DNA from 3 places in the Streptomyces sp. NPDC048337 genome. Region 2 is predicted to be linked to each of the others. Evidence: predicted binding sites of a transcription regulator. Region 2 holds the regulator's gene; each other region holds the start of a gene.
The links. The regulator HrcA, encoded in region 2, represses chaperone genes, less so after heat shock. The targets are predictions, from matches to a motif close to TTNGCACTCNGNNNNNCNGAGTGCNAA.
Positions count from the first base shown of each region.

Region 1: a site for HrcA is predicted at 4,167-4,193, ahead of groL (chaperonin GroEL). Genes of this name have one in related genera too.
Region 3: a site for HrcA is predicted at 7,662-7,688, ahead of groES (co-chaperone GroES). Genes of this name have one in related genera too.

Region 1 covers NZ_JBICYR010000028.1:71,987-82,264, reverse strand. Annotated here, with positions in the region: gene ACGFYU_RS32820 (trehalose-6-phosphate synthase) at 1-507, opposite strand, end outside; gene ACGFYU_RS32815 (glucosyl-3-phosphoglycerate synthase) at 554-1,504, opposite strand; SAM riboswitch class I at 1,690-1,847, shown strand; gene thrC (threonine synthase) at 1,865-3,139, shown strand; gene ACGFYU_RS32805 (MoaD/ThiS family protein) at 3,173-3,451, shown strand; gene ACGFYU_RS32800 (cold-shock protein) at 3,833-4,039, shown strand; gene groL (chaperonin GroEL) at 4,360-5,979, shown strand; gene ACGFYU_RS32790 (Uma2 family endonuclease) at 6,051-6,623, opposite strand; gene ACGFYU_RS32785 (phosphoribosylanthranilate isomerase) at 6,760-7,374, shown strand; gene ACGFYU_RS32780 (beta-glucanase) at 7,444-8,232, shown strand; gene ACGFYU_RS32775 (alanine/glycine:cation symporter family protein) at 8,266-9,726, shown strand; gene ACGFYU_RS32770 (hypothetical protein) at 9,848-10,278, opposite strand, start outside.
Region 2 covers NZ_JBICYR010000029.1:2,555-12,832, reverse strand. Annotated here, with positions in the region: gene lepA (translation elongation factor 4) at 1-476, shown strand, start outside; gene ACGFYU_RS32880 (AMP-dependent synthetase/ligase) at 663-2,552, shown strand; gene hemW (radical SAM family heme chaperone HemW) at 2,609-3,841, shown strand; gene ACGFYU_RS32870 (ADP-ribosyltransferase) at 3,861-4,499, opposite strand; gene ACGFYU_RS32865 (Uma2 family endonuclease) at 4,726-5,256, shown strand; gene ACGFYU_RS32860 (DUF3097 domain-containing protein) at 5,262-6,062, opposite strand; gene ACGFYU_RS32855 (MBL fold metallo-hydrolase) at 6,097-6,816, opposite strand; gene hrcA (heat-inducible transcriptional repressor HrcA) at 6,966-7,982, shown strand; gene dnaJ (molecular chaperone DnaJ) at 7,983-9,122, shown strand; gene ACGFYU_RS32840 (nitronate monooxygenase) at 9,269-10,278, shown strand, end outside.
Region 3 covers NZ_JBICYR010000027.1:52,686-62,963, forward strand. Annotated here, with positions in the region: gene ACGFYU_RS32270 (polysaccharide deacetylase family protein) at 1-335, shown strand, start outside; gene ACGFYU_RS32275 (DinB family protein) at 493-999, shown strand; gene ACGFYU_RS32280 (hypothetical protein) at 1,080-1,211, opposite strand; gene ACGFYU_RS32285 (hypothetical protein) at 1,288-1,464, opposite strand; gene ACGFYU_RS32290 (GntR family transcriptional regulator) at 1,634-2,371, opposite strand; partial or broken gene ACGFYU_RS32295 (NUDIX hydrolase) at 2,504-2,584, shown strand; gene ACGFYU_RS32300 (FtsW/RodA/SpoVE family cell cycle protein) at 2,736-4,127, opposite strand; gene ACGFYU_RS32305 (LCP family protein) at 4,115-5,362, opposite strand; gene ACGFYU_RS32310 (sensor histidine kinase) at 5,456-6,814, opposite strand; gene ACGFYU_RS32315 (response regulator transcription factor) at 6,807-7,487, opposite strand; gene groES (co-chaperone GroES) at 7,832-8,140, shown strand; gene groL (chaperonin GroEL) at 8,279-9,913, shown strand; gene ACGFYU_RS32330 (ester cyclase) at 9,989-10,278, opposite strand, start outside.

The DNA of each region.
Region 1 (10,278 bases), on a different contig from region 2:
GTGCGTGAAGTGCCCGATCCGCAGGTCCGGGCGCAGCTCGCGCAGCGCCCCCGGCACCAGCGCCAGGTGGTAGTCCTGCACCAGGACGCACGCGCCCTCCGCCGCCTCCTCGGCCAGCGCCTCCGCGAAGGCCCGGTTGTAGGCGGCGTACGACTCCCACCGGCGCCGGAACTCCGCGTCGAAGACCGGCTCGCGCGGGATGTCGTACAGGTGGTGATGGGTGAACCACAGCACCGAGTTCGCGATGCCGTTGTACGCGTCGTCGTACACCGTGGGATCGATGTCCAGCATCCGGACACCAGGCTCGGCGACACCCCTGCGCACCGCTTCCCGGTCCGCGTCCGAGAGGGCCGCGCAGATCCACAGCGCCTCCGGCTGCTGCGCGAGGGCCGCGGAGAGTCCGGAGACGAGGCCGCCCCCGCCGCGCCGGGCACTGAGGGTGCCGTCGGCGGCGAGGGCGTAGGAGAGCGGTCCGCGGTTCGCTGCGACGAGTACCTGAGAAGCCATGCGGCCAACCTAGCCCGGCCCGCGCCCGCTCAAACCGTACGATCCGTCACGCCACGCGACGCAGCGCGTACTCCTTGATGCCGAGCATCGGCGGCCGCTCCTCGGTGTCCACCGCGTACGTCCGCGGTACGAAGCCGTCCGGCCCCCGCTCGAACTGCGTCAGCTCCGGTCGTACGAGGTGCCCGCGCGAGAGGCGCACCTGGGCGGTCCGGTAGATCGCCGCGGCCATCCGCCCCAGCGCCTGCCCGTCCTGGTGGCGGTGGTGCCGTACGCCCACGTCCACCTGGGCCAGCGCGTCCAGCCCGACCGTGTGCAGCGCGTCGACCAGCAGGCCCAGCTCCACCCCGTACCCGACGGGGAACGGCAGCCGCTCCAGCAGCGAGCGGCGTACGGCGTACTCGCCGCCCAGCGGCTGCACGAAACCGGCCAGCTGCGGCCAGTGCAGGTTCAGGAGGGGGCGGGCCACCAGCTCCGTCACCCGGCCGCCCTGGCCCGGGGCGTCGCCCAGCGGGCGGTCGTACATCGCCTTGACGAACTGCACCTCCGGATCGGTCAGCAGCGGCCCCACGATCCCGGACACGAAGGAGGCCGAGAAGTCCCGCAGGTCGGCGTCGACGAAGCAGACGATCTCCCCGGTGGCCGCCAGCAGGGAGCGCCACAGCACCTCGCCCTTGCCGGGCAGCGCCGGTATCCGCGGCAGGATCTCGTCGCGGTGCACCACGCGGGCGCCGGCCTTCGCCGCCACCTCGGCCGTCCGGTCGCTCGAGCCCGAGTCGATGACGATCAGCTCGTCGACCAGCGGGACGGGCCGCCCGTCGATCAGATCGCGCCGGATGACCTCGACGATCTCGCCGACGGTCGCCTCCTCGTCGAGCGCGGGCAGCACCACGCTGACCGTGGTCCCAGCCGCCCGTTTCCGGTCCAGCAGCTGGTCGAGCGGTCGATCGGCGGCGGCCCAGGAGCGGACGGCCAGCCAGCGCTCCACCTCTTCCAGCACCCTCGGAACTCCCTGCGTATCGGCGTTATGGTGCGATATGTGATCCATCTCGCGGTTCGGACAGCAGTCTCAACTGCCCAAGCCTTCGGTTACAGTCTTGAACAACGCGAAGGACCACCGCATGCCGGGGGTCCTCGCGCACAAACGCACCGGCGCGCCATAGAGCGCGTGTGCCGGTGCCATACCGCTCATCCAGAGGGGCAGAGGGACACGGCCCGTTGAAGCCCCGGCAACCCTCCAGTCGGTTCTCGCGATGCGTCTTGGACGCACGCCCGCGAGGTCCCCGGCTAGGGAAGGTGCCAATTCCGTCTCATGGCGAAGTGCGCCATGGGGAAGATGAGGAGAAAGGGCCTCGCCATCATGGCTGCACAGACTGTCGCCACCTCTGTTGATCTCGGACCTGCCACCGCGCTTTCCTGTCGCGAGTGCGGTACCCGCTTCGAGCTCGGCCCCATCTTCGCGTGCGCCGAGTGTTTCGGACCGCTGGAAGTCGCGTACGAGCTGCCCACCGGCGACCCCGAGGCCCTGCGCGCCGCGATCGAGGCCGGTCCCAACAACATCTGGCGCTACGCGCCGCTGCTGCCCGTCCCCGCGGACGTGGCCTCCAAGCCGAACCTGAACCCCGGCTTCACCAAGCTCGTGGACGCGGAGAACCTGGCCAAGGAGCTGGGCGTCACCGGCAAGCTCTACGTCAAGGACGACTCCGGCAACCCGACGCACTCCTTCAAGGACCGCGTCGTGGCCATCGCCGTCGAGGCCGCCCGCGCCTTCGGCTTCACCACCCTGTCCTGCTCCTCCACCGGCAACCTGGCCGGCGCCGTCGGCGCCGCGGCCGCCCGCGCCGGCTTCCGCTCCTGCGTGTTCATCCCGCACGACCTGGAGCAGGGCAAGGTCGTCATGGCCGGTGTCTACGGTGGTGACCTGGTCGGCATCGAGGGCAACTACGACGACGTCAACCGCTTCTGCTCCGAGCTCATCGGCGACCCGCTGGGCGAGGGCTGGGGCTTCGTCAACGTCAACCTGCGCCCGTACTACGGCGAGGGCTCCAAGACCCTCGCGTACGAGATCTGCGAGCAGCTCGGCTGGCAGCTGCCCGACCAGATCGTCATCCCGATCGCGTCCGGCTCCCAGCTGACGAAGATCGACAAGGGTCTGCAGGAGCTGATCAAGCTCGGCCTCGTCGAGGACAAGCCCTACAAGATCTTCGGCGCCCAGGCCGAGGGCTGCTCCCCGGTCTCCACCGCCTTCAAGGCCGGCCACGACGTGGTCCGCCCGCAGAAGCCGAACACCATCGCGAAGTCGCTGGCCATCGGCAACCCGGCGGACGGCCCGTACGTCCTGGACATCGCGCGCCGCACCGGCGGCTACGTCGAGGACGTGACCGACGAGCAGGTCGTCGAGGCCATCAAGATCCTCGCGCAGAGCGAGGGCATCTTCGCCGAGACCGCGGGCGGCGTGACCGTCGGCGTCACGAAGAAGCTCATCGAGAACGGTCAGCTCGACCCGACGCTGACCACCGTCGTCCTGAACACCGGTGACGGCCTCAAGACCCTGGAGGCGGTGGCCGCGGACAGCGGCCAGACCGCCACCATCCGCCCGAGCCTGGACGCGTTCCGCGCCGCCGGCCTGGCCTGACCCTCCCCTGCACACCGGAAAGGCAGTAGCGCCATGAGCGTCAACGTCCGCATCCCCACCATCCTGCGCACCTACACCGGCGGCCAGGCCGAGGTGCCCGCCGAGGGCGCGACCCTGGCCGAGGTCATCGCGTCGCTGGACGCGAACCACCCGGGCATCGCGGCCCGCGTCCTGGACGACCAGGGCAAGCTGCGCCGCTTCGTCAACGTGTACGTCAACGACGACGACGTGCGCTTCGAGGGCGGGCTGGAGGCGGCGACGCCGGACGGCGCCGGTGTCTCGATCATTCCCGCGGTCGCGGGCGGCTGCTGACACCCGAAACCGTAATTGCCCCCTCCGCTAAAAGCGGAGGGGGCAATTCTGCTTGATTGGGCGCGGTAGAGTTGGGGAAGTCCCCTCCGCTGGGCTTGCCCGCCGCATATGAGCGGGTCGCGGCAGGGTTGACATTCAGTCAATATGCGAGTGCGGTATGGGGCTTTGGCGAAGTTTGCCGGGCCCGAGTTGCCCTGGAATATGCCAAATTTTCACTCTATTTCAATGTATCTGCGTGTCCAGATTTCTCGTCGGATTGACCTGTTGCAGACAGCACCGGCGCGGATACATTCAGCCTCGGTCGACGCGTTCCGACGCAAGTTCTGACCCGGGAACGCGAAGTGCGCTCCCGCGCAAGGGCCAGTAATAGGGGAGTTAGGCATGGCTCAGGGCACCGTCAAGTGGTTCAACGCGGAGAAGGGCTACGGCTTCATCGCGGTCGACGGTGGTGCGGATGTGTTCGTCCACTACAGCGCCATCCAGATGGACGGGTACCGCACCCTTGAAGAGGGTCAGCGGGTCGAGTTCGAGATCTCGCAGGGCCAGAAGGGTCCGCAGGCGGACATGGTCAAGCTCGCCATCGGCTAGTCCTGGCGCGATCGACCGCCGACGCGACAGCGTTGATTCAAGACGTACGAGGGGCCCACATCCTGGACACGGGATGTGGGCCCCTCGCGCGTCGTCGGCGTGTTCACCGGGGTGTTCACCCAAGCCGCTTGCACTCGGGGTGGTCGAGTGCTAATCATTGGCGTTAGCACTCTCCTGGTGAGAGTGCTACTGAACGAGGACCGGGTCGGTGAGGCCCGCAGGGTCCGGCGGGAAGGAACCGCCGGGCACGCAGGCCGTCCGTCGCGGGCGCGGGCGCGGTCCTGGGAGCAATCCACCGCTGTCCGGGAGGACCACTTCAGATGGCCAAGATCATTGCGTTCGACGAGGAGGCCCGGCGCGGTCTCGAGCGTGGCATGAACCAGCTCGCCGACGCCGTCAAGGTCACCCTTGGCCCCAAGGGTCGCAACGTCGTCCTTGAGAAGAAGTGGGGCGCCCCCACGATCACCAACGACGGTGTGTCCATCGCCAAGGAGATCGAGCTCGAGGACCCGTACGAGAAGATCGGCGCCGAGCTGGTCAAGGAAGTCGCCAAGAAGACGGACGACGTCGCGGGCGACGGTACGACCACCGCCACCGTGCTCGCCCAGGCGCTCGTCCGCGAGGGCCTGCGCAACGTGGCCGCCGGCGCCAACCCGATGGCCCTCAAGCGCGGCATCGAGAAGGCCGTCGAGGCCGTCTCCGGCGCCCTGCTGGAGCAGGCGAAGGATGTCGAGACCAAGGAGCAGATCGCTTCCACGGCCTCCATCTCCGCCGCCGACACCCAGATCGGCGAGCTCATCGCCGAGGCCATGGACAAGGTCGGCAAGGAAGGCGTCATCACCGTCGAGGAGTCCCAGACCTTCGGTCTGGAGCTCGAGCTCACCGAGGGCATGCGCTTCGACAAGGGCTACATCTCGGCGTACTTCGCCACCGACATGGAGCGTATGGAGTCGGCTCTCGACGACCCGTACATCCTGATCGTCAACTCCAAGATCGGCTCGGTCAAGGACCTGCTGCCGCTCCTGGAGAAGGTCATGCAGTCCGGCAAGCCGCTGCTGATCATCGCCGAGGACGTCGAGGGCGAGGCCCTGTCGACCCTGGTCGTCAACAAGATCCGCGGCACCTTCAAGTCCGTCGCCGTCAAGGCCCCGGGCTTCGGCGACCGCCGCAAGGCCATGCTCGGCGACATCGCCATCCTCACCGGTGGCACGGTCATCTCCGAGGAGGTCGGCCTCAAGCTCGAGAACGCGGGCCTGGACCTGCTGGGCCGCGCCCGCAAGGTCGTCATCACCAAGGACGAGACCACCATCGTCGACGGTGCCGGTGACAGCGACCAGGTCGCCGGTCGCGTGAACCAGATCCGCGCCGAGATCGAGAACTCCGACTCGGACTACGACCGCGAGAAGCTCCAGGAGCGCCTCGCGAAGCTGGCCGGCGGCGTGGCCGTCATCAAGGCCGGTGCCGCGACCGAGGTCGAGCTCAAGGAGCGCAAGCACCGCATCGAGGACGCCGTTCGCAACGCGAAGGCGGCCGTCGAGGAGGGCATCGTCGCCGGCGGTGGCGTGGCCCTGCTGCAGGCCTCCTCCGTCTTCGAGAAGCTGGACCTCTCGGGTGACGAGGCGACCGGCGCCAACGCCGTGAAGCTCGCCCTGGAGGCCCCGCTCAAGCAGATCGCCGTCAACGGTGGTCTCGAGGGTGGCGTCGTCGTGGAGAAGGTGCGCAACCTGGCCGTCGGCCACGGTCTGAACGCCGCCACCGGCGAGTACGTCGACATGATCGCCGAGGGCATCATCGACCCGGCGAAGGTCACCCGCTCCGCCCTGCAGAACGCGGCGTCCATCGCGGCTCTGTTCCTCACCACCGAGGCCGTCATCGCCGACAAGCCGGAGAAGGCCGCCGCCGCTCCGGGCGGCATGCCGGGCGGTGACATGGACTTCTGATCGGCCCCTGGCTGATCGGCTGTTCTCGAACGAGGGCGGCACCCCCGGTGGGGGTGCCGCCCTCGGGCGTTTCAGAAGCCGGTGGTGTCGATGGTGCAGTCGAAGGGCTCTGGGACGCACAGGTCCTCGCCGAAGGACACCGTCTTACGGGAGCGGTAGCCATGCGGCGAGGGGTCGGAGAAGCAGGTGATCTCCTTCTGCTGCACATCGGCCACCAGGTATACGGGGACCACCCGGCCGTACACCTCCAGCTTTTCGTTCCAGTCCGCGTCCTTTGTGGACGAGGACGTGAATTCGGCGACCAGCGACAGGGCCGCACTGTCCGCGTGTCGGCCGTCCTCCTCGAAGGCGGCCTCGTCCGCGACAAACAGGTCAGGTCCGTAGGCTCGCTCCGCGGCAGGGAACCGGAAGAGGAAGGGTGAGGTCTCGGTGACGTGCCCCTCGGGGGCGTGGACCTTGAGCTGCTCACGAAGCGCACGCATGCTACGCAGGTAGCGCAGCGCGGAGAACGGCGACACGACGATTTTCCCCCGGATGAGCTCGGCTTTGAAGCCGTCTGGCGTGTCCATCTCCGCGACCGTGCGCAGGAGAGTCTCGAATGATGGCGGCGACAGTGTCTCTATGGGTGTGGCCCGCTCGGTCATGATCGTCACCGCGTCCTCCGGATGGCGTACTGTGCCCTGAATGTGTGCCTCGTCCCAGGCTAGTGGCGGGGAGGTTTCCCTGCCCGGCTTATGGGACGCATCGCTGCCGGGCGGCCGCGTTTGGTTGACTGCTGGCATGACTGACGTGTTCATCAAGATCTGCGGGCTCAAGACCGCACATGACGTCGAGGTGGCCGTGGCGGCCGGGGCCGATGCCGTCGGGTTCGTCTTCGCGTCCGGCAGTCCGCGTACGGTCGATGCGGCCACCGCCAGGGAGCTGGTCGGGCTGGTGCCGGACTCGGTGCTCACCGTCGGGGTGTTCCGCCGGCAGGCGGTGGCGGAGGTGCGTCGGTTCGCCGAGGAGAGCGGCGTACGGGGCGTGCAACTGCACGGTGAAGAGGGGCCCGAGGACTTCGCGGCGCTGCGCGCCGAGGGGCGGACGCTGCTGCGGGCCACCGCCGAGCACGTCAAGAGCTGCGGGGAGTACGGCGAGGACCTGCTCCTGATCGACGCGCCCGACCCCGGCTCCGGCAAGGCGTGGAACTGGGGGTCCGAGGACTTCACCGCGCCCGAGGGCCGGTGGCTGCTGGCCGGCGGGCTGACCCCGGCGAACGTGCGGGAGGCCGTCCAGGTGACCGGGGCCTGGGGGGTGGACGTGTCCAGCGGGGTGGAGCGCGAGCGCGGGGTGAAGTCGCCGGAGCTGATCCGGGCCTTCATCGAGGCCGCCCGGGAGGCCGAAGCCGCGCACTGAGGGTGTTCGTAGGATTACTCTCAGCGAGAACTCGTGTGTGGGCGGGCCCGGCAGGGGCAGAGGAACCGCATGGTCATCGACACCCTGGGCCGGCTGTTCGCGCCGCGCCGGGCCCCCGTCTTCACAGCCGACTTCACCTCCCCCACCCAGTGGGTCGCCGGCCGCTCCTGGGCCTATCCCGACGGCGGCCCGGTCAATCCGGGCGACAACAAGCTGGACCACCTCACCGCCGACCCCACCTACAGCCGCGGCGGCGTCTTCCGTGCGACGCGCCGCCCCGACGGCAACTGGGACACCGGACTGCTCACCACCGAGGGCAGCGACGAAGCCTTCATGGTGCGCACCGGCGACGTGCTGGAGGCCCGGGTGAAGCTGCCCGAGGCGCTGGGCGCGTGGCCCGCGATCTGGACCTGGCGGGACGGCGGCCAGGAGATCGACGTCTTCGAGTACCACCCCGACAACCCCGACCTGCTGGAGCTGTCGAACCACGTCCGCGAAGCACACCGCTACCACCGGGACCCGTCGGTCCGGCCCGGCGCCTGGCTCGACCTGAAGGTCGAGTTCGGGAAGAGCTCGGTCGTCTGGTGGGTGGACGGGGTCCGCGTGTACAGCGACGGCAGGGGCGTGGGCCGCGCCTGGCACGCGTACCTCATCGTCAACCTGTCGGTCTCGGCCGGGCGTTACCACCCGCCGCCGGAACCGGAGGCCACGGAGATGTCGTACGAGGTGTCGCAGCTGAGGGTGTACCGGTCCGATCGGCCCGGCTGGCCCGGCTGGCCGGGGCGCTCGGGCCGCTCGGGCCGCCTGGGCAGGGTGCCCGGGCCTTCGGGCCCCCGGGCCGCGGACCTAGGTCCCTAACGGCGGGCCTTTCGCCCCGCGAGACTTCGGGTCATGGACACCCTGGGCACCCTGGACTCGCTGATCGTCAACGTGAACGATCACCTCTGGACCTACCTGCTGATCCCGCTGGTGGTCGGTGCCGGCCTCTACTTCACGGTCCGGTCCCGGGCCGTGCAGCTGCGCCTCCTCCCCGAGATGTTCCGGGTGGTGAAGGAGAAGACCCCGCCGCGCGCCGACGGCCGCAAGCAGGTCTCGTCCTTCGGCGCCTTCACCATCTCCGCCGCCGCGCGGGTCGGCACCGGCAACATCGCCGGCGTGGCCACCGCCATCACCCTGGGCGGCGCGGGCGCCGTCTTCTGGATGTGGGTGATGGCGGTCGTCGGCGCGGCCTCCGCCTTCGTGGAGTCGGCGCTCGCCCAGCTGTACAAGGTGCGGGGCTCGACCGGCGCGTACCGGGGCGGTCCGGCGTACTACATGCAGCGCGGGCTCGGCAAACGCCGGCTCGGTGTCCTCTTCGCCGTGACGATCACCGTCACCTTCGGCTTCGTCTTCAACGCCGTGCAGGCCAACACCATCACGGCGGTGGCGACCGGCTCGCTCCCGGAGACGGACACGGCGTGGTTCGGGCCCGCCGTGGGCGTGCTGCTCGCCGCCCTCCTCGGCTTCGCGGTCTTCGGCGGCGTGGAGCGGATCTCGTCGGTGACGAGCGTCCTCGTCCCGGTCATGGCGGTGGTCTACCTCCTGCTGGGCGCGGCGGTCGTGCTGCTGAACGCCTCGGAGTTCCCGCGGGGCATCGCCGACATCGTGGGCGGCGCCTTCGGCTTGCGCGAGCTGGCGGCCGGCGGCATCGGCGCCGCGATCCAGCAGGGCATCCGGCGCGGCATGTTCTCCAACGAGGCGGGCCTCGGCTCCGCCCCGAACGCGGGCGCGGCCGCCGAGGTCTCGCACCCGGTCAAGCAGGGCCTCGTACAGTCCCTCGGCGTCTTCTTCGACACGCTGCTCGTCTGCACGATGACGGCCTTCATCGTCCTCGTCACCAACCCCGAACTCGCCGGCCGCCAGGGCGCGGACCTCACACAGACCGCGCTCGGCGACACCCTGGGCGGCTGGGCGGGGCACGTCCTGACGGTGGTCGTCTTCATGCTCGCCTTCAGCAGCATGATCGGGAACTACTACTACGGCGAGACCAACGTCCGGTTCATCACCCGCAAGCGATGGGTCCTGCCCGGCTACCGCGCGCTGGTCCTGTCGGCGGTCGTCCTCGGCGCGCTGGGCTCGATGTCGGTCGTCTGGAACCTGGCGGACGTCTTCATGGGCTTGATGGCCCTGGTCAACCTGCTCGCGATCCTCCCGCTGTCGGCGATCGCCCTCCGCCTCCTCGACGACTACCTCGCCCAGCGGCGCGCGGGCCTGGACCCGGTCTTCACGCGCGACCGCATGCCGGACCTGAAGGGCGTCCAGTGCTGGAACCCGTCCCGCCCGGCGGTGCCTGCGGCGGCCGGCCGGGTCTAGCCGGCGGGTGAGGCCGCCTGGGTCTCGCCGCATCCGCTCGCCGGGGCGCGTCGTGCGGTCGGCCCACCGTGAGGACGGCCCGTACGGGGCCCGGTCGCCGGCCGGCGACCGGGCCCCTCTGTCAGCGATGGTGGATGGCGTAGGGGTTAGGGGATTTGATGGTGCCCGTGTTGACGTTGCTGAAGTTCTGCGAGATGAGCCCGCTGAGGTTGATGCCGAGGAGGGACACGCCGTCGCCTCCGCCGCCATTCCCGCCCCCGCCGCCCCCGCCGCCCCCGCCGTTTCCACCGCAGGGGCCACCGGTGATGACGGTGTAGTCCGTCTCGCCCTGAGTGGGAGCATTCGGTGATTCGAGGAAGACGGTGTTGATGACCGAGCAGACGGTGGTGCCTACGTTGACCGTGAGGGTGATGGTCGGGTAACTCTGCTGTGCAGGAAGGGGGTCGGTCCGGTAGCAGAGCATGCCCTCCAGATTGCACTGCCATCCGTCTCCGCTGAGCCCCGTCGCGGTGAGTCCATCCGGCAGCTGCTCGAGAACCCTGACCTGCCCTT
Region 2 (10,278 bases):
TCCCCCTCGCTGAGATCGTCTTCGACTTCTTCGACCAGCTGAAGTCCAAGACGCGCGGCTACGCCTCCCTCGACTACGAGCCCACCGGCGAGCAGTCCTCCAGCCTGGTCAAGGTCGACATCCTGCTGCACGGCGACAAGGTCGACGCCTTCTCCGCCGTCTGCCACAAGGACGCCGCCTACGCCTACGGCGTGCGCCTGGTCGCCAAGCTGCGCGAGCTCATCCCGCGGCAGGCCTTCGAGGTGCCGGTCCAGGCCGCGATCGGCTCCCGCGTCATCGCCCGCGAGACCATCCGCGCCATCCGCAAGGACGTCCTCGCCAAGTGCTACGGCGGTGACATCTCCCGTAAGCGGAAGCTGCTGGAGAAGCAGAAGGAAGGCAAGAAGCGCATGAAGATGGTCGGCTCCGTGGAGGTCCCGCAGGAGGCCTTCATCGCCGTCCTCTCCAGCGACGAGTCCGGCGGCAAGAAGAAGTAGCCGCTCCACTCGTAGACGAAATCAGGCCCCCGCGCGGACGCGCGGGGGCCTCTTTCGTTATGAATCGGCCGCTCGCGGGCTCTTACGTACCAGGCGGAGGGCACCTACTCTGATCACGGTTCGATGGTTACTCGCCAGTTACAAGACCCTGAATGACAGCCCCTGCCGCTGGTCCGGAGGACGTCCGTGAGCGACACACAGACCTTGATCGAGAACCGCCCGCCCACCGTGGCGGCCCTCTTCCTTGAGCGCGTCGCCGCCACGCCGCATGCGGAGGCGTACCGGTTCCCCGTCCCGGCGGCCGGCGGTCAGGGCCCCGACGACTGGAAGTCGCTGAGCTGGGGCCAGGCGGCCGAGCGGGTCTTCGCCATCGCCGCCGGTCTGATCGACCTCGGCCTCGGCCCGGAGGAGCGGGTCGCGCTCGCCTCCAACACCCGCGTCGAGTGGATCCTCGCCGACCTCGGCGTCATGTGCGCCGGCGGCGCGGTCACCACCATCTACCCGAGCACGAACGCGGAGGAATCGGCGTTCATCCTCGCCGACTCCGAGAGCCGGGTGCTCATCGCCGAGGACGGCAAGCAGCTGGCGAAGGCGCGCGAGCGCCGCGCCGACCTGCCGCACCTCGCCCACGTGGTGGTCGTGGAGGCGGCCGACGCGATCGCCGAGGACGGCGACCCCGAGGGCTGGGTGCTCTCCCTCGCCGACCTGGAGAAGCGCGGCGCGGAGTACCTCGCCAAGCACCCCGAGGCCGTCAAGGAGCGGATCGCGGCCATCACCGCCGACCAGCTCGCCACCCTCATCTACACCTCGGGCACCACCGGCCGCCCCAAGGGCGTCCGGCTGCCGCACGACAACTGGTCGTACATGGCCAAGGCCACCGTCGCCACCGGCCTGATCACCAAGGACGACGTCCAGTACCTGTGGCTGCCGCTGGCCCACGTCTTCGGCAAGGTGCTGACCTCCGGGCAGATCGAGGTCGGGCACGTGACCGCCGTCGACGGCCGCATCGACAAGATCATCGAAAACCTGCCGGTCGTGCAGCCCACGTACATGGCGGCCGTCCCGCGCATCTTCGAGAAGGTCTACAACGGCGTGGCCGCCAAGGCGCGGGCCGGCGGCGGGGCCAAGTACAAGATCTTCCAGTGGTCGGTGGGCGTGGCCCGCGAGTACGCCAAGGTCACCCAGGACAACTTCCGCCGCACCGGCCAGGCCACCGCCCCCTTCGGCCTCGCCACCAAGCACAAGATCGCCGACGCGCTCGTCTACTCCAAGCTGCGCGAGGCTTTCGGCGGCAACCTGCGCGCCGCCGTCTCCGGCGCCTCCGCCCTGGCCCCCGAGATCGGCTACTTCTTCTCCGGCGCGGGCATCCACATCCTGGAGGGCTACGGTCTGACCGAGTCCAGCGCCGCCTCCTTCGTCAACCCGGGCGAGGCCTACCGCACCGGCACGGTCGGCAAGCCGCTCCCCGGCACCGAGGTCCGCATCGCCGACGACGGCGAGGTCCTGCTGCGCGGCCCCGGCATCATGCAGGGCTACCACGGGCAGCCGGAGAAGACCGCCGAGGTCCTGGAGTCCGACGGCTGGCTGCACACCGGTGACATCGGCGAGCTGTCGGCCGACGGCTACCTGCGGATCACCGACCGCAAGAAGGACCTGATCAAGACCTCGGGCGGCAAGTACGTCGCCCCGGCCGAGATCGAGGGCCAGTTCAAGGCGATCTGCCCGTACGTGTCGACCATCGTCGTGCACGGGGCCGACCGGAACTTCTGCTCGGCCCTGATCGCGCTCGACGAGCCGTCGATCATGGGCTGGGCGGCCGAGAACGGCCTGGAGGGCAAGACGTACGGACAGGTCCTCGCGGCGCCGGAGACCAACCGCCTGATCGAGACGTACGTACAGACCCTGAACGAGGGGCTCCAGCGCTGGCAGACGGTGAAGAAGTTCCGGATCCTGCCGCGCGACCTCGACGTGGAGCACGGTGACCTCACCCCCAGCCTCAAGCTGAAGCGCCCGGTCGTCGAGCGCGAGTTCAAGCACCTCATCGAGGAGATGTACGAGGGCTCCCGGGAGGCGTAGCCCCCGGCCCGGCCCGGGGCGTAAACGACCATGGGGCAGTGCGGGACAATGGCGGTATGCCTTCCGCACTGCCCGATGGGGAACCCATGCCCGAGGACGGGTCGCTGCCGTCGCACGCCCTGGTGGGGGCGGGGGACCGGCCGCTCGGGTTCTACCTGCACGTCCCGTACTGCGCCACGCGCTGCGGGTACTGCGACTTCAACACCTACACGGCCACCGAGCTGCGGGGTACCGGCGGTGTGCTCGCCTCCCGGGAGAACTACGCCGACACCCTGATCGACGAGGTCAGGCTGGCGCGGAAGGTGCTCGGGGACGACCCGCGGGAGGTCAGGACCGTGTTCGTCGGCGGCGGCACGCCCACGCTGCTGCCCGCCGGGGACCTCGTACGGATGCTCGCGGCGATCCGGGACGAGTTCGGGCTGGCCGAAGACGCCGAGGTGACCACCGAGGCCAACCCGGAGTCCGTGGATCCGCGGTACCTGGCCGAGCTGCGGGCCGGCGGCTTCAACCGGATCTCCTTCGGCATGCAGAGCGCCCGGCAGCACGTCCTGAAGGTGCTGGACCGCACGCACACCCCCGGACGGCCCGAGGCGTGCGTCGCGGAGGCCCGGGCGGCGGGCTTCGAGCACGTGAACCTCGACCTGATCTACGGCACGCCCGGGGAGTCCGACGAGGACTGGCGGGCCTCGCTGGACGCCGCGCTCGGCGCCGGCCCCGACCACATCAGCGCCTACGCGCTGATCGTGGAGGAGGGCACCCAGCTCGCCCGCCGGATCCGCCGCGGCGAGGTCCCGATGACCGACGACGACGTGCACGCCGACCGGTACCTGATCGCCGACGAGGTCATGGCGGACGCCGGCTTCCACTGGTACGAGGTCTCGAACTGGGCCACCTCGGAGGCCGGCCGCTGCCTGCACAACGAGCTGTACTGGCGCGGCGCCGACTGGTGGGGCGCGGGCCCCGGCGCCCACTCGCACGTGGGCGGGGTCCGCTGGTGGAACGTCAAGCACCCGGGCGCCTACGCGGCGGCGCTGGCCGAGGGCCGCTCCCCGGGCGCGGGCCGCGAGCTCCTCTCCGAGGAGGACCGCCGGGTCGAGCGGATCCTGCTGGAGCTGCGCCTGGTGGACGGGGTGCCGCTGTCGCTGCTCGCGCCGGCCGGGCTCGCGGCGTCCCGCCGGGCCCTGGCCGACGGGCTGCTGGAGGCCGCGCCGTACGAGGCCGGCCGGGCCGTGCTCACCCTGCGGGGCCGGCTGCTCGCCGACGCCGTGGTCCGGGACCTGGTCGACTGACCAGGTCCCGAGGGGCCGCTCAGCCCGGGTAGTTCTCCCGCCAGGGCTGGTAGTACGGGTTGTCCTGGCACTCGTTCATGATCTCGATCTTCAGCACCTTGTCGACCGGGCAGACCGCGACGATGAAGGAGCGTTCGATACCGCCCGGGAAGGCCACCTCGACCTGCGAGGCGTACTTGTGGGTGTCCCCGATGGTCTTGTTGACGTCCACCCCGCCCGGGGCGTCGATGTAGTAGTTCCAGCCGCTCTTCCACCACGTCTTGTACAGGTCGTGGTCGTAGGTCGTGGAGACGTACGGGGAGGGCTGGTTGACCAGGACGTACTTCTCGACGTCGTACTGCCCGTTGAGCGTGTCCTTGGGGTGGAAGCCCTCCGCGAACACGATCGACGGCGGACGGCTGTCGGAGCGGTAGAGCTGCTTGCAGTTCGTGCGCCAGGACGGGGTCGGGGTGATGCGCCCCACCTCCGCCCGCTGGTCCGCGGCGGCGAACAGGCGGTCCTGGATGAGCGGGCAGGAGTTCGCCGGAGCGGCGTGCGCGGCGTGCGCAGCCTGGGCGGGGGAGGTGGCCGAGGCGGTGGTGGAGGCGGCGGGCAGCAGGGCGGCGGCGAGCGCGGTCGCGACGAGGACGATCCGCTTCCGCGGGGCAAAGGTGATCATGAAGCCCAGCCCAGCCTTGCGGCGCGCGCCGCGGTGATTACGCAACGTCACTCGAAGGTGAGCGTGTCCCTGCCGGAGGCGGCTCGGGCTTGACGGATCGCTCGCCGGGGTGAATCCGGGCGGAACACGGGAGCACGTGTCTACGCTGGTCCCTAGGCTGCGAGCCGTAAGCGACGGCGGCAGAACACGGAGGACCACGGAGATGACCGCTGTGGATGATCGCCGGATGACCGAGTACTTCGGGAGCTTCGAGCCTCCCGAGGGGGTCAAGGTAGAGCTCCTCAGGGGGGAAATCGTGATGATGGCGGGGCCGGACGTGGTCCACAACCTGATCGTCATGTTCGTCCAGCGGCAGATCCCCGTGGGGCGCTGGTATCCGCTCCAGACGCAGGACGTGGACATCCCGGCCGAGTCGTCCGAGCCGCAGCCGGACCTCGTCGTTCTGCCGGCCGAGGCCGCGCCGGATTCGGGTCGTCTGCTGCCCGCCGGAACCTTGGCCGCGGTGGTCGAGGTCGTCTCCAAGACCAGCAAGCTGCGCGACTACGTGACGAAGCGCTCCATCTACGCGGCGGGTGGCATCCCCACGTATCTGATCATCGACCCCTTCCAGGCCAAGTGCGTGGTGCTCACCGAGCCGTTCGGTGCGGGGGAAGAGGCCGACTATCGAACCGAGCGGACCAGCAAGTTCGGCGAGCCTTTGCCGCTCGACGTGCTCGGCGTCACCCTCGACACCACGGAGTTCGGCACCCTGCCGTAGCCCGGTCAGGGGGCCGTCACGAAGTCGATCAGCTCCTCGACGCGGCCCAGCAGGGTCGGCTCCAGGTCCTTGTACGAGGTCACCCGGGACAGGATGTGCTGCCAGGCTGCCCCCGTGTTCTCCGGCCAGCCCAGTGCCCGGCAGACGCCCGTCTTCCAGTCCTGGCCGCGCGGGACCACCGGCCACGCCGGGATGCCCAGGGCCGACGGCTTCACCGCCTGCCAGACGTCGATGTACGGGTGGCCCACGATCAGGACGTCCCCCGAGGTCACCGAGGCCGCGATGCGGGATTCCTTCGAGCCCGGGACGAGGTGGTCCACCAGGACGCCCAGACGGGCGTCCGGGCCCGGGGCGAAGTCGGCGACGATGGCCCGGAGGTCGTCGATGCCCTCCAGGTACTCCACCACCACGCCCTCGATGCGCAGGTCGTCACCCCAGACCCGCTCCACCAGCTCCGCGTCGTGGCGGCCCTCGACGTAGATCCGGCCCGCCCGCGCCACCCGCGCCCGAGCCCCGGGGACGGCGATCGACCCGGAGGCGGTGCGGGCCGGGGCGGCCGGCGCCCGCGACGGGCGGACCAGGGTGACGACCGCCCCGTCCAGCAGGAAGCCGCGGGGCTCCATCGGGAATACCCGCCGCTTGCCGAAACGGTCCTCCAGGGTCACCGTGCCCGCCTCGCAGGCCACCACCGCGCCGCAGAAGTCCGTACCGGCCACCTCGACCACCAGATCGGGCTCGGCCGCCACCTCCGGCACGGCCCTGGGGCGCTTCCACTGCGGGGTCAGGTCGGGGGAGTACTCGCGCATCCGGCCGAGCGTAGGAGAGGCGCGCCGATCACGCCTACGACACGCCGAAACGGGCCGCCAGTGTGGCGCGTTGCGCACGCACGAAGCCCGCGTCGACCACCGCTCCGTGACCCGGCACGTACAGCGCGTCCTCCCCGCCCAGCGACAGCAGCCGGTCCAGGGCGGCGGGCCACTGCCGAGGCATGGCGTCCGGGCCCGCCTGCGGCTCCCCGGACTCCTCCACCAGGTCCCCGCAGAACACCGCCTCGCGCTCGCCCGGCACGAAGACGGCCAGGTCGTGCCCGGTGTGCCCCGGCCCCACGTTCGCCAGCAACACCTGCACCCCGCCCAGGTCCAGCGTCCACTCGCCCGACACCAGGTGCTTCGGCGGCACCAGCAGGTCCACCGCCTCCGCGGCCTCCGCCTCCGCCAGGCCGTGGCGTGCCGCGTCCCCGCGCAGCTCCTCACCGCCCGTCGACAGCAGCGCGTCCAGCCCGACCGCGCCGTAGAACTCCGCGCCCGCGAAGGCGGCCCCGCCCAGGACATGATCGAAATGGCCGTGCGTGAATGCGATATGGGTCACGTGCCGGCCCGCCAGCCGCTCCGCCTCGGCCCGCACCCCGGCGCCCTCGCGCAGGCACGAACCGGGATCGATCAGGAGTGCCGACTCGTCCCCCACCACCAGCCCCACCGTGCAATCCCACACCGGGAGCCGCCTGCGGCCGGTCCGCCCGGTCAGCCGTTCCCAGCCCGCCTCTTCCCAACGCACGTCCATGCCGCGACGCTACCCTGGCGGGCCTCCCTTGCCAGGGTCTTACTACCCGGCCGTACACTGAGCGGGGGATCTCTGGCACTCGAACGATCCGAGTGCCAATGCCCACGGAAACGAACCAAGGCAACGGACCACAGCTGGAGGTGTGCGCGATGCTCAGCGAACGCAGACTCGAAGTGCTGCGCGCCATCGTCCAGGACTACGTCGGGACGGAGGAGCCGGTCGGCTCCAAGGCGCTCACCGAGCGGCACCGCCTCGGCGTCTCGCCCGCCACCGTGCGCAACGACATGGCCGTGCTGGAGGAGGAGGGCTACATCGCCCAGCCCCACACCAGCGCCGGCCGGATCCCCACCGACAAGGGCTACCGCCTCTTCGTCGACAAGCTGGCGGGGGTCAAACCGCTGTCGACGCCCGAGCGCCGGGCCATCCAGAACTTCCTCGACGGCGCCGTCGACCTCGACGACGTCGTCGGCCGCACCGTGCGGCTGCTCGCGCAGCTCACCCGGCAGGTCGCGGTCGTCCAGTACCCCTCGCTGACGCGCTCCACCGTGCGCCACGTCGAGCTGCTGTCGCTGGCCCCGGCCCGGCTGATGCTCGTCCTGATCACGGACACGGGCCGCGTCGAGCAGCGGCTGGTCGACTGTCAGGCGCCCTTCGGCGAGGCCTCGCTCGCGGATCTGCGGGCCCGGCTCAACAGCCGGGTCGTCGGCCGCCGTTTCACCGATGTCCCCCCGCTCGTCCAGGACCTCCCCGAATCCTTCGAGGCCGAGGACCGCGGCACCGTCTCCACCGTGCTCGCGACGCTCCTCGAAACCCTGGTCGAGGAAGCCGAGGAGCGGCTGATGATCGGCGGTACCGCCAATCTCACGCGCTTCGGACACGATTTTCCCCTGACGATCAGGCCGGTGCTCGAAGCGCTGGAGGAGCAGGTCGTGCTCCTCAAGCTGCTCGGCGAGGCCAACGAGTCGGGGATGGCTGTGAAGATCGGGCATGAGAATGCCTATGAAGGACTGAACTCCACGTCCGTGGTGTCGGTCGGTTACGGTTCGGGCGGCGAAACAGTCGCCAAGCTCGGCGTGGTCGGACCGACCCGCATGGACTACCCCGGAACGATGGGAGCGGTACGCGCAGTGGCACGTTACGTCGGACAGATCCTGGCGGAGTCGTAAGTGGCCACGGACTATTACGCCGTTCTCGGCGTGCGCCGCGACGCATCGCAGGATGAGATCAAGAAGGCATTCCGGCGGCTCGCGCGCGAGCTGCACCCGGATGTGAACCCCGATCCCAAGACGCAAGAGCGTTTCAAGGAGATCAACGCCGCCTACGAGGTCCTCTCGGACCCGCAGAAGAAGCAGGTCTACGACCTCGGCGGCGACCCGCTGTCCTCCTCGGGCGGTGGCGGCGGAGCGGGCGGCTTCGGGGCGGGCGGCTTCGGCAACTTCTCCGACATCATGGACGCCTTCTTCGGGCAGGCCTCGCAGCGCGGCCCGCGCTCGCGGACCCGGCGCGGCCAGGACGCCATGATCCGCCTGGACCTGGAGCTGGACGAGGCGGCCTTCGGGACCACCAAGGACATCCAGGTCGACACGGCCGTCGTCTGCACCACCTGCTCCGGCGAGGGCGCCGCCCCCGGCACCTCCGCGCAGACCTGTGACATGTGCCGCGGCCGCGGTGAGGTCTCGCAGGTCACCCGGTCCTTCCTGGGCCAGGTCATGACCTCGCGCCCCTGCCCCCAGTGCCAGGGCTTCGGCACCGTGGTTCCGACCCCGTGCCCCGAGTGCGCGGGCGACGGCCGGGTCCGCTCCCGCCGCAGCCTCACGGTCAAGATCCCGGCCGGCGTCGAGAACGGCACCCGGATCCAGCTCGCGGGCGAGGGCGAGGTCGGCCCCGGCGGCGGCCCCGCCGGCGACCTGTACGTGGAGATCCACGAGCTGTCCCACCCGACCTTCCAGCGGCGCGGGGACGACCTGCACTGCACGGTGACCATCCCCATGACGGCCGCGGCCCTGGGCACCAAGTGCCCGCTGGAGACGCTGGACGGCATGGAGGAGATCGACATCCGGCCCGGTACCGGTTCGGGGCAGTCGATCCCGCTGCACGGGCGCGGCGTCACGCACCTGCGGGGCGGCGGGCGCGGCGACCTGATCGTCCACGTCGAGGTCACCACCCCGACCAAGCTGGACGCCCAGCAGGAGGAACTGCTGCGCCAGCTGGCCAAGCTGCGCGGCGAGGAGCGGCCGATGGGCCAGTTCGCTCCGGGGCAGCAGGGTCTGTTCAGCCGTCTGAAGGACGCGTTCAACGGCCGCTGACCGGCACGGGATCCGATCGCCGAGCCCGGCCGGGGGACGCCCCCGGCCGGGCTCGGCGCATCCGTTCCGGCCACGCCGGGAAGCGGACTATGCCAGGCGAATGCCGTGATTCGGTCCCCTGAGCGGGACATGGCACGATGCAGTCCATGTCCTCCGCACCGAACGGTCTCTCCCCCCACCCGATCGTGCAGGCTCCCATGGCGGGCGGCGCCTCCTGTCCGCCCCTCGTCGCCGCCGTGTGCGAGGCGGGCGGACTGGGCTTCCTGGCCGGCGGCTACAAGACCGCCGACGGCATGTACCAGGAGATCAAACGGGTACGCGCGCTCACCCGGCGCGCCTTCGGCGTGAACCTCTTCATGCCGCAGACCGGTTACGTGGACCCGGCCGCCGTGGAGGCGTACCGCGGGCAGCTGGCCGGCGAGGCCCGCTGGTACGACGTGTCCCTCGCCGACGAGGACATCATCGGCACCAGCGACGACGGCTACGACGCCAAGATGGCCATCCTCCTGGAGGACCCGGTCCCGGTCGTCTCCTTCACCTTCGGCTGCCCCACGCCCGCGGCCCTCGCCGCCCTGCGCAAGGCCCGTACGTACACCGTCGTCACCGTGACCTCCGTCGAGGAGGCCCGCGCCGCTCAGGAGGCGGGCGCCGACGCCGTCTGCGTCCAGGGCGTGGAGGCCGGCGGCCACCAGGGCACCCACCGGGACGATCCGCAGGCCGACGGCACGGCGGCCGTGGGCCTGCTCGCGCTGGTGGCCCAGGTACGGGAGGCGGTGGCCCTCCCGATCATCGCCTCGGGCGGCCTCATGCGGGGCTCGCAGATCGCCGCGCTGCTGGCGGCGGGCGCGGAGGCGGCCCAGCTCGGGACCGCCTTCCTGGCCTGCCCCGAGTCGGGCGCGGACCCGCTGCACAAGAAGGCGCTGACGGACCCGCTGTTCGTACGAACCGAGCTGACCCGGGCCTTCTCCGGGCGGCCCGCGCGGGGGCTGGTGAACCGCTTCATGCGGGAGCACGGGCCCTATGCCCCGGCCGCCTACCCTCAGATCCACCACCTGACCGCGGGGCTGCGCAAGGCGGCCGCCGCGGCCGGCGACCCGCAGGGCATGGCCCTGTGGGCGGGCCAGGGGCACCGGATGGCGCGGACGCTGCCGGCGGG
Region 3 (10,278 bases), on a different contig from region 2:
AGAAGGAGATATGCGACCAGCAGGACCGCCTGGAGAAGCGCTTCGGCAAGCGCCCACCCCTCTTCCGCCCGCCCTTCGGCAACTACAACGACGACACCCTCCGGGCCGCCTCGGAGTGCGGGGTCTCGTCCCTGGTCCTGTGGCGGGTCTCGATGCAGATCAACAACTTCCAGTACGCCGAGGGCTCCGCCCTCAAACCGGGCGACATCATCCTGGCCCACTTCCGCGGCCCCTCCGAACTCAAGGGCTCGACGGAAACCCAGATGACGACCCGCATGCTCCAGCGGATACAGGAGCAGGGCTACCGGATAGGGCGGCTGGAGGACTATCTGTAGGGCGGGGGCTTGGGGCCTGCCCGGCGGATCACGGCCGGGCGGCCCACCGGCGCTGAATCGCTGTGGCGACCCGCCGGACGAGGGACCGGGTGGAGCAGGTTGGACCCGTCGATAAATGCCTCGACATCGGTCGCGGTGATCGGGGACGCTTCGCACGATGACCAGAATCGACGACACGCCGCCCGCGTGGGACGAGCGCACCCAGCTCACCACGTTTCTCGACTACGCACGTGACACCGCCCGCGCCAAGTGCGAGGGCGTCTCTGCGGAGAACGCACGCAAGGCGCTCCTGCCGGGCTCACCGCTGATGACCATGAGCGGAGTGATCAACCACCTCCGCTGGGTCGAGTACTACTGGTTCCAAGTGGTCTTCCTCGGCGAGGAAGACCGGGCCCCCATGACGGATGAGGACCCGGACCGCGAGATGCGTATCGCCGTCGAGTTCCCGCTCACGCAGTTGCTCGACGAATACGCCGAACAGAGCGCCCGCTACCGAGAACTGGTCGCCGGGAACGACCTGGACAAGCAGGCCCAGCGACCCATCCGCAACGGCCTCCACGTCGACCTGCGCTGGATCCTCCTCCACCTCACCGAGGAGACCGCCCGCCACAACGGCCATCTGGACATCCTGCGCGAGATGCTCGACGGCACGACCGGCGACTAGATCAAGACGCACGGCCCCGCCAGTCTCGGTGGGGCCCTATCCGAGGACGCGTCCGCGGCCCGTTTTCGCGTCGGTGCCAGTTAGTCGGCGGTCGGCTCGACGTTGCTGACGGCGGTCGACCACTCGATGCCGTTCCCGCCGCGGATGTAGGCCAGTTCCATCCAGCGTTCGTAGGCGGCGCTGTCTGATACGTCCTCCTTGATGACGGCCATTAGCACCCCCTCCTGACCGGAGGCGAGATCGCGTACGGATCGCCGCAGAAGGCGATGCGGGACGTACTCGCACGCGTCAGTCATCAGAGGACTCCTCCTGGGTGCTGAGGAAGTGCTCCCATCCGACGTGTGCGCGGTCGAGCAGGTCTGCGCTGGGTTCGACCAAAGCGGCCACCCTCACCGAGGGAGTGTCGGCGATGTCGATGCTGAGGACCTCGCGGGCGGCCGACGTGTCGACGGGAATCTGACGCATGCGCATCTCTCCTCGAAGAGGGGGGCAAGGAAGGCTTCAACCTCCCTAGGGAAGATTGAAGCGTGCATCCCTAGGGAGGTCAATGCCCTTTGGTCTGCTACCACTTGGTCGACGGCTCCGGCGCAATGAAAAAGGCCCACCGGAGTGGGCCTTTGTACTGATGGGCTGCCTAGCTTGGGAAGTTGTACTGCATCACGTAGGAACCAGCGTCCAGGAGCATGTGGTTGACCTCCACCGGCCTGCCGTCTGCGGTGAGTGCCCTCCGGTAGATCTCCACGACCGGAGTTCCCGGCAGCAGGTCGAGAGTCTCGGACTCCTCGACGCTGGGCATTCGGGCGCGCAGTTCCTCCACGAAGTCCACGGGTCCGCACCCGATCTCGGTGAGGCGGGCGTAGACCCCGCCGGGGCCTGGGTTGGGCTCGGTGATCGGGGTGTCCCGGACCAGGTCGGCGGGGAGGTAAGAGGTGGCCTTCTGCACCGTTGAGCCGTCTACGGTGTAACGGCGGCTGCGAACGAGTACAGCTGCGGCCTCGTCCAGGACGAGGGCGCGGGCCACCCAGCGCGGTGCGACGGACTCGTACACCTCGACGTCCACGACGTCCATGGGTCGGCCGCTCACGTCGGCCGACCAGATGGAGTCCCCGGACGACCACTGCGACTGGGCCAGGCGCTTGGTGGCCACCCGACGGATCGGCTTGAAGTCACGAACGTACGTCCCAGAGCCGGGGCGGGAGTACGCGGCACCTTCGCCGATGAGGAGCTTCAAGGCACTGGCCGCGGTCATCTTGGCTACCCCGTACTGCTTGACCAAGGCGGGCTCGCCGGGCAGCCGGGCACCGGGACCGAACTCGCCGGAGTCGATCCGTGCCCGCAAGTCGTCGGCGATCTGTCGCGCCGTCTCGGGCATGATCGACCTCCAGTTCTCCCTAGGGTGGTAGACACGTTAGCCAACGCCCCGTGGGTTCGCGAAAGGGTCCGACACGGCTGAGAAGCAGGGGATGACTCATCCAGGCGGCGTAGCTAGGTATCGGCGGCTGGTCTGGTGGTGCGTAACGACGGCCGATTGCCGGCGATCCGTCGCGCGGACAACGGGGCATGGGAGTTGCCGGGCGGAGTGTTGGTACGAAGCCACGATGGGCGCAAGCCGCTCAGGGTGCGATGAGAGTTCGCAGCCCATTCTGGCCCGCAGAGTCGGCCACGACTCACCGATGACGCACATCCGACGCAGGCAGACGGACGGACTCCGGGAGGCAAGGCGAAGCCCCCTACCCCTACCCCACCACCGGCGTGATCGTCGTTTCCGCCGGGCCCCGGGCGTCCGCCTCGCGTTGGCGTTCCGCGCTGTCGCTGATGCGGAGGAGGAGGGCGATCATGATCCAGTTGGCCAGGAGGGACGAGCCGCCCTTGGCCAGGAAGGGGAGGGCCTTGCCCGTGAGGGGGATGAGGCCCGTGACGCCGCCCGCGACCACGAAGACCTGGAGGGCCAGCGCCGAGGCCAGGCCGACCGCCAGGAGTTTGCCGAAGGGGTCGCGGGCGCCGAGTGCCATGCGCAGGCCCCGCTGCACGAGGAGTGCGTAGAGGATGAGGACGGCCATGACCCCGGCCAGGCCCAGTTCCTCGCCCACCGTCGTGAGGATGAAGTCGCTGCGGCCCGCGAACTTGATCAGCTCGGGGTGGCCCATCCCCAGCCCCGTCCCGGACATGCCGCCCGTGCCGAAGCTGAACAGGGCCTGCGCCGACTGGTCCGACGTGACCCCCGCCGGCCGGTTCTCCCAGTAGTAGGACAGGGGCTCCAGCCACGCCGCCACGCGCGCCTTGACGTGCGGTTCGGTCGAGCCCACCGCGAAGGCGCCCACCGCCGCCATGAACAGGCCGCACACGATCCAGCTGGTGCGCTCGGTGGCCACGTAGAGCATCACCACGAAGACGCCGAAGAAGATCAGCGAGGTGCCGAGGTCGCGCTCGAAGACCAGGACCAGCATCGAGACGATCCACACCGTGATGATCGGACCGAGCTGACGCATCGGGGGCAGCCGCATGCCGAGGAACTTGCGGCCCGTCAGGGCCAGTGAGTCCCGGTGGATGACCAGGTACCCCGCGAAGAAGATCGCGATCATGATCTTCACGAACTCGCCGGGCTGCAGCGAGAACCCGAAGAGGATGATCCAGCGCTTGGCGCCGTACGTGTCCGCGCCGAAGAACGCCGGCGCGATCAGCAGCACCAGCGCGACGGCCATCGTGATGTAGATGAAGCGTTGCAGCAGCCGGTGGTCGCGCAGCAGTGCCACCACCAGGATGCAGGCGGCGACCCCGACCACCGTCCACATCAGCTGGCCGGGTGCGTTCGCGTCCGAGTTGTACCGCTCGATGTACCCCTGGTCGAGCCGGTGGATCAGCACCAGTCCGAGCCCGGTCAGCAGCATGGCGAGCGGGAAGATCAGCGGATCCGCGTAGGCCGCGAAGCGACGGATGCCCAGGTGCCCCACCAGCGAGAGCAGCGACAGGCTGATCGTGAAGCCGGTGAGGTTGGGCGGCAGCTCGCCGTTCATGGCGAGGCCGGCGCAGGTGTGGCCGAAGACGGCGATGGCGACGACGAAGACGAGGAGCAGCGCCTCGGTGCGGCGGCGGGCGCCGGCCGCCGTCAGGGGTTTCAGTCCACGCACGGGATGCCGCCACCGTCCGTGGGGGCGGGCGAGGACGAGGATGAGGACGACGGAGGTGGGGCGGCCTCGCGCGAGGCGGGAGAGCCTGGCGTACCCGGTGAGGCGGAAGGGGCGCCCGGTGCGTTCGGGCTCTCGGTGGCCTTGGGCCCGATCTGCTCGGCAATGAGGCGCTTTATCTTCATATCATCTACGACGTTGATGTCCTCCCCATGGTTCCTTCCGAACCCCTCGATGGGGAGTGTCGTGAAGTGCACTTTGCCGCCGGACAGGTTTTTCGCCTGCCGTACGAACGACAGCAGGTCCCATCCCTCGTCCGTCACCACGTCCTGCTTCGCGGCGTCGATCAGCTTGATCAGCTTCGTCGGGTCGGTGAAGGTCCCGGCAGAGTTCAGCTTCTTCGTGGCGCCCGCGAGGAAGGCCTGCTGCCGCTTCGTCCGGTCCAGGTCCCCCATGTCCAGGCCGTGCCGCTGGCGTACGAAGGCGAGCGACTGCTGCCCGTTGAGGGTCTGCGGGCCCGCCGGGAAGTCGGCGCCCGAGTACTTGTCCTTCACCGCGTGGTTCAGGCACACCGGTACGCCGCCCAGCGCGTCGGCGAGGTGGTAGAAACCGGCCAGGTTCAGCTCGGCGAAGTGATCGATCGGGACCCCCAGGAAGTTCCGCACCGTATCGATCTGCGCCTTGCGCCCGGCCTCCCGGCCGTCCCGCTCCAGCTGGCGGCGGTCCTTGACCCCTTGCGCGACGAGCTGTTCCTGCCTCTTCTCCTTCGCCAGCCCGTACGCCTTCTTGATCTTGTCCTTGCCGCGGCCGCCTGGGGGTCCCCCCAGCGGTAGCTGGGGGAATATCTGGACGAAGTCGTCGCGCGGCACCGAGAAGGCCTTCGCCTGGCTGCCGTCGCCGGGCACGTGCAGCAGGATCAGGGTGTTCGCGTTGTAGCCGCCGATGTCCGAGCTGCCCGCGTGCAGCTTGTCCAGGACGTCGTCGGGCAGGTCCTCGCCGTTCTGGTCCTTACGGCTGTCCAGCCCCATGAGCAGGATGTTCACGTCCCCGAACTTCGACTTCTCGGCGCCCTCCAGGGCCTTGGAGCTACCGATGCTGGAGGCCAGGTCCCGGTACAGGTACCAGGCGCCGCCGCCCGCCATGACCGCCAGCGCGCAGCCCGTGACCAGCAGGGTGCGGCCGAGCCGGCGCGGGCGGCGGCGCCGGGCGGTCGTCGTCTTCCTCCGGTGCGTGCTCATGCCTGTCGATGGTGGGGGAGACGCGCTGAAGGAATCCTGAGGAGGCCGTCGCCACGGGATCCCGCGAGGTCACCGCCACGGGCGCCCCCGAGGTCACCGCGACGGGATGCGCAGCACCAGCCGCGCGCCCCCGCCGGGCGCCGGCAGCACGCGTACGTCGCCCCCGTGCGCCCGCGCGATCTCCCGGGTGATGGCCAGGCCCAGCCCCGTCCCGCCGCTGGCCCGGCCCCGGTCCGCGTCCAGCCGTACGAAGCGCTCGAAGACCCGGTCCCGGTCCGCTTCCGGGATGCCCGGGCCGTCGTCCGCGACCTCCAGCAGCGCCCAGCCGTCCGCCGCGCCGGCCCGCACCACGACCTCCTCGCGGGCGTACCGCAGGGCGTTGTCCACGAGGTTGGCCAGCGCCCGCTCCAGCCGGGCCGGGTCCCCGGCCGCCGGTACGGGCGCCCGCGCGTCCAGCCGTAGCGCGACCCGGGAGCCGCCCCGGCGCGCCACGTCCTCCGCGGCCAGCAGGGCCAGGTCCACCGGCTCGGCCCGCGGCTCCGGCCCGCCGTCCAGCCGGGCCAGCAGGAGCAGGTCCGCCGCGATCCGCTGGAGCCGTTCGGTGTCGGCCAGCGCGGCCTCGACCGACTCCCGGTCGGGGCGGTCCATGGCCAGCGCCACCTCCAGCCGGGAGCGGACGGCGGCCAGCGGGTTGCGCAGCTCGTGCGAGGCGTCCGCGGTGAACTGCCGCTGCCGGGCGTCGGAGCGCTCCAGCCGGTCCAGGGTGTCGTTGACGGTCCGGGCCAGCTGCGCGATCTCGTCCGCGCCGCCCGGATCCGGGACCCGCCGGTCCAGCTCGCTCGCGGTGACGGCCGCCAGCCCGTTCCGGATCGCGGTCACCGGCCGCAGCGCGTGTCCCGTCACCCACCAGGCCAGGGCCGCGGCGAAGCCGATCAGCGGGGGCGCTCCGGCCGACAGCCCGATCGCGACCGCCCGGGTCGCGTCGTCGACGTCGCCGAGCACGGTCAAGGCGTACACGGTCTGCGTGGCCTGCGGGGCGTGCGCCCCCGGCGGGCCGGGGACCTCGACCGCGACCGCCACGCGCCGTTCCGCGCCGGGGCGCGCGGGCGGGAGCACGGCCGAACGGGCGTCGCCGTCGGGCCCGGGACGCAGCCCGGCGAGGTCCGGCGCGTCCTCGGGGTCCCGGCTGCTCGCCAGGGTCCGCCCCTGCGCGTCCCGTACGAGGACCAGGTCCACGCCGTTCTCGGGCGCGGGCAGCCGGCCGCCGGGCGGTGGGGTGCGGCCGTCGAACTGGGCGGCGACCTTGCGGGCGGCGAGCTCGGTGCGGCCGGTGGTGTTGTCCAGGAGATTGGCCCGCAGCAGGGTGAAGAGCCACAGCCCGCCGGTGGCCAGGACGGCGGCCATCGCGAGGGCGGCGGCCATCGCCGTACGCGCCCGGACGGTGCTAGCCACCGTCGGGGGCCATCCGGTAGCCGGTGCCGTGCACGGTGCGGATCGAGCGGCGGCCGAAGGGGGCGTCGATCTTCTTGCGCAGCGAGGAGACGTACACCTCGACGATGTTCGGGTCGATGCCGTGGGGGGTGTCCCAGACCTCGTCGAGGATGTCCTGCTTGGCGACGGCCCGGCCGGGCTGCTCCATCAGGCAGGCGAGCACGCCGAGCTCGCGGGCGGTCAGCTCGATGTCGTGGGCGCCGCGGCGGCAGCGGCGGCCGGACGGGTCGAGGACGAGGTCGCCGGCCTGGAGTGTCCCGCGATCGGGGGCGGCGGAGCGGCGGACGAGCGCGCGGAGGCGGGCGGCCAGGACCACGAAGGAGAACGGCTTGGTGAGGTAGTCGTCGGCGCCGGAGTCCAGCCCCTCGGCCTCGTCGTGCTCGCCGTCGCGGGCGGTGAGCATCAGGACGGGGGTGGTGTCGCCGTGGGCGCGCATCCGGGTGCAGATCTCGTAGCCGCTGATGCCCGGGAGCATCAGGTCGAGCAGGACGACGTCGTACGGGCCGCCGGCCAGGGCGAGGTCCAGGCCGCGGTGGCCGTCGTGGGCGACCTCGACGGCGTGCCCGTCCGCGGACAGGCCGCGCCGCAGGGAGTCGGCGAGGCCTTCTTCGTCTTCGACCACGAGGATGCGCATTGCTTCCAGCGTCACATATCGGGCCGTTTCCCCTTCCGGGGGTGTCGCCGCGGGGCGAAGGCGCCCCGGCGGCCGGCCCACCCCCGGCCCAGGGGCAACGCGGTCCCGCCTGACGGGGGAGGGGAGTTCGGGCGGATCCCGCCCGGGGCCGGATGACGCCACCCTCGGCGAGAATTGGCACTCCGCTTGACCGAGTGCTAATCACCGGAATAGTGTCGCACCTGGCACTCGCCCCCGGTGAGTGCCAACACAGCGACAGGCAGGTCCGGCACCCGCGACGACGGATCGACCTGGTCGCCACCTCAGACAGTTAACCCCGGATCTCCGAAGGGGGAGGTCGGATCGTGACGACCGCCAGCTCCAAGGTTGCCATCAAGCCGCTTGAGGACCGCATCGTGGTCCAGCCGCTCGACGCCGAGCAGACCACGGCCTCCGGCCTGGTCATCCCGGACACCGCGAAGGAGAAGCCCCAGGAGGGCGTCGTCCTCGCCGTGGGCCCGGGTCGCTTCGAGGACGGCCAGCGTCTCCCGCTGGACGTCAGCGTCGGCGACATCGTGCTGTACAGCAAGTACGGCGGCACCGAAGTGAAGTACAGCGGCGAGGAGTACCTCGTCCTCTCGGCTCGCGACGTGCTCGCGATCGTCGAGAAGTAAATCGCTTCTCCAGTTTTGATGTGAGCTGCGCCCCTGGTCACCCTGCTGATGCCGGGCGGCCGGGGGCGTAGTTCGTTCTAGGCGGTGGCGGTCGCGGTGAGCGGCCGAGGATCGCAACGAGAGGACTGAACCGCTCCCATGCCGAAGATTCTGAAGTTCGACGAGGACGCCCGTCGCGCCCTCGAGCGCGGCGTCAACAAGCTTGCCGACACGGTCAAGGTGACGATCGGCCCCAAGGGCCGCAACGTCGTCATCGACAAGAAGTTCGGTGCGCCCACCATCACCAACGACGGTGTCACCATCGCCCGCGAGGTCGAGCTGGACGACCCGTACGAGAACCTGGGCGCCCAGCTCGTGAAGGAGGTGGCGACCAAGACCAACGACATCGCGGGTGACGGCACCACCACCGCCACCGTGCTGGCGCAGGCGCTGGTCCGCGAGGGTCTGCGCAACGTCGCCGCCGGCGCCTCCCCGGCCGCCCTGAAGAAGGGCATCGACGCCGCCGTCAAGGCCGTGTCCGAGGACCTCCTCGCGACCGCCCGTCCGATCGAGGACAAGTCCGACATCGCCGCCGTGGCCGCGCTCTCCGCGCAGGACCAGCAGGTCGGCGAGCTCATCGCCGAGGCGATGGACAAGGTCGGCAAGGACGGTGTCATCACCGTCGAGGAGTCCAACGCCTTCGGCCTGGAGCTGGAGTTCACCGAGGGCATGGCCTTCGACAAGGGCTACCTGTCGCCGTACTTCGTCACGGACCAGGAGCGCATGGAGGCGGTCCTGGAGGACCCCTACATCCTGATCAACCAGGGCAAGATCTCCTCTATCCAGGACCTCCTGCCGCTGCTGGAGAAGGTCATCCAGGCGGGTGGCTCCAAGCCGCTGCTGATCATCGCCGAGGACGTCGAGGGCGAGGCGCTCTCCACCCTCGTCGTCAACAAGATCCGCGGCACCTTCAACGCGGTCGCCGTCAAGGCCCCCGGCTTCGGTGACCGTCGCAAGGCGATGCTGCAGGACATGGCCACCCTCACCGGTGCCACCGTCATCGCCGAGGAGGTCGGCCTCAAGCTCGACCAGGCCGGTCTGGACGTCCTGGGCTCCGCCCGCCGCGTCACGATCTCCAAGGACGACACCACCATCGTCGACGGCTCCGGCAGCCACGAGGAGGTCCTCGGCCGCGTCAACCAGATCAAGGCCGAGATCGAGGCCACGGACTCCGACTGGGACCGCGAGAAGCTGCAGGAGCGCCTGGCGAAGCTCGCCGGCGGCGTCTGCGTCATCAAGGTCGGCGCCGCCACCGAGGTGGAGCTGAAGGAGAAGAAGCACCGCCTCGAGGACGCCATCTCGGCGACCCGCGCCGCGGTCGAGGAGGGCATCGTCTCCGGCGGTGGCTCCGCGCTCGTCCACGCCGTCAAGGTCCTCGAGGGCAACCTCGGCCTGGCCGGCGACGAGGCCACCGGTGTCGCGGTCGTGCGCCGCGCCGCCGTCGAGCCGCTGCGCTGGATCGCGGAGAACGCCGGTCTCGAGGGTTACGTCATCACCTCGAAGGTCGCCGACCTCGAGAAGGGCCAGGGCTTCAACGCCGCCACCGGCGAGTACGGCGACCTGGTCAAGGCCGGCGTCATCGACCCGGTGAAGGTCACCCGCTCCGCGCTGGAGAACGCCGCTTCCATCGCCTCCCTGCTGCTCACGACCGAGACCCTGGTCGTCGAGAAGCCGGCGGAGGAGGAGGCCGAGGGCGGTCACGGTCACAGCCACGGTCACGGCCACAGCCACTGATCGCGCCAAGCGCCGGGGAAGGCCCCGTTCCGCATCTGCGGAGCGGGGCCTTCCCGTGTGTACGCCCTACGCGCGCTACATGGCGCCCAGTTGGCGCATCAGGCCCATGGCGTCGTAGTGCCACCAGCCTTCCTTGAGCATTCCGTCCTGACATCGGAAGACCGTCGTGCCGGTTATCGTGCAGGTCTTGCCGGTCGGGGCGATGCCCATGAACTCGCCCTTGTGCTTGCCGGTCCAGGTCCACAGGGTGGTGACGTAGTCGTCCTGTGCCGTCTGGGCTTCCTTCGTGAAGCTGAAGTCGAAGGCGCCCCGCCACATCTCCATGCCCTCGCGGATGCCCGCGGGCCCGATCCTGACCTCGGGGT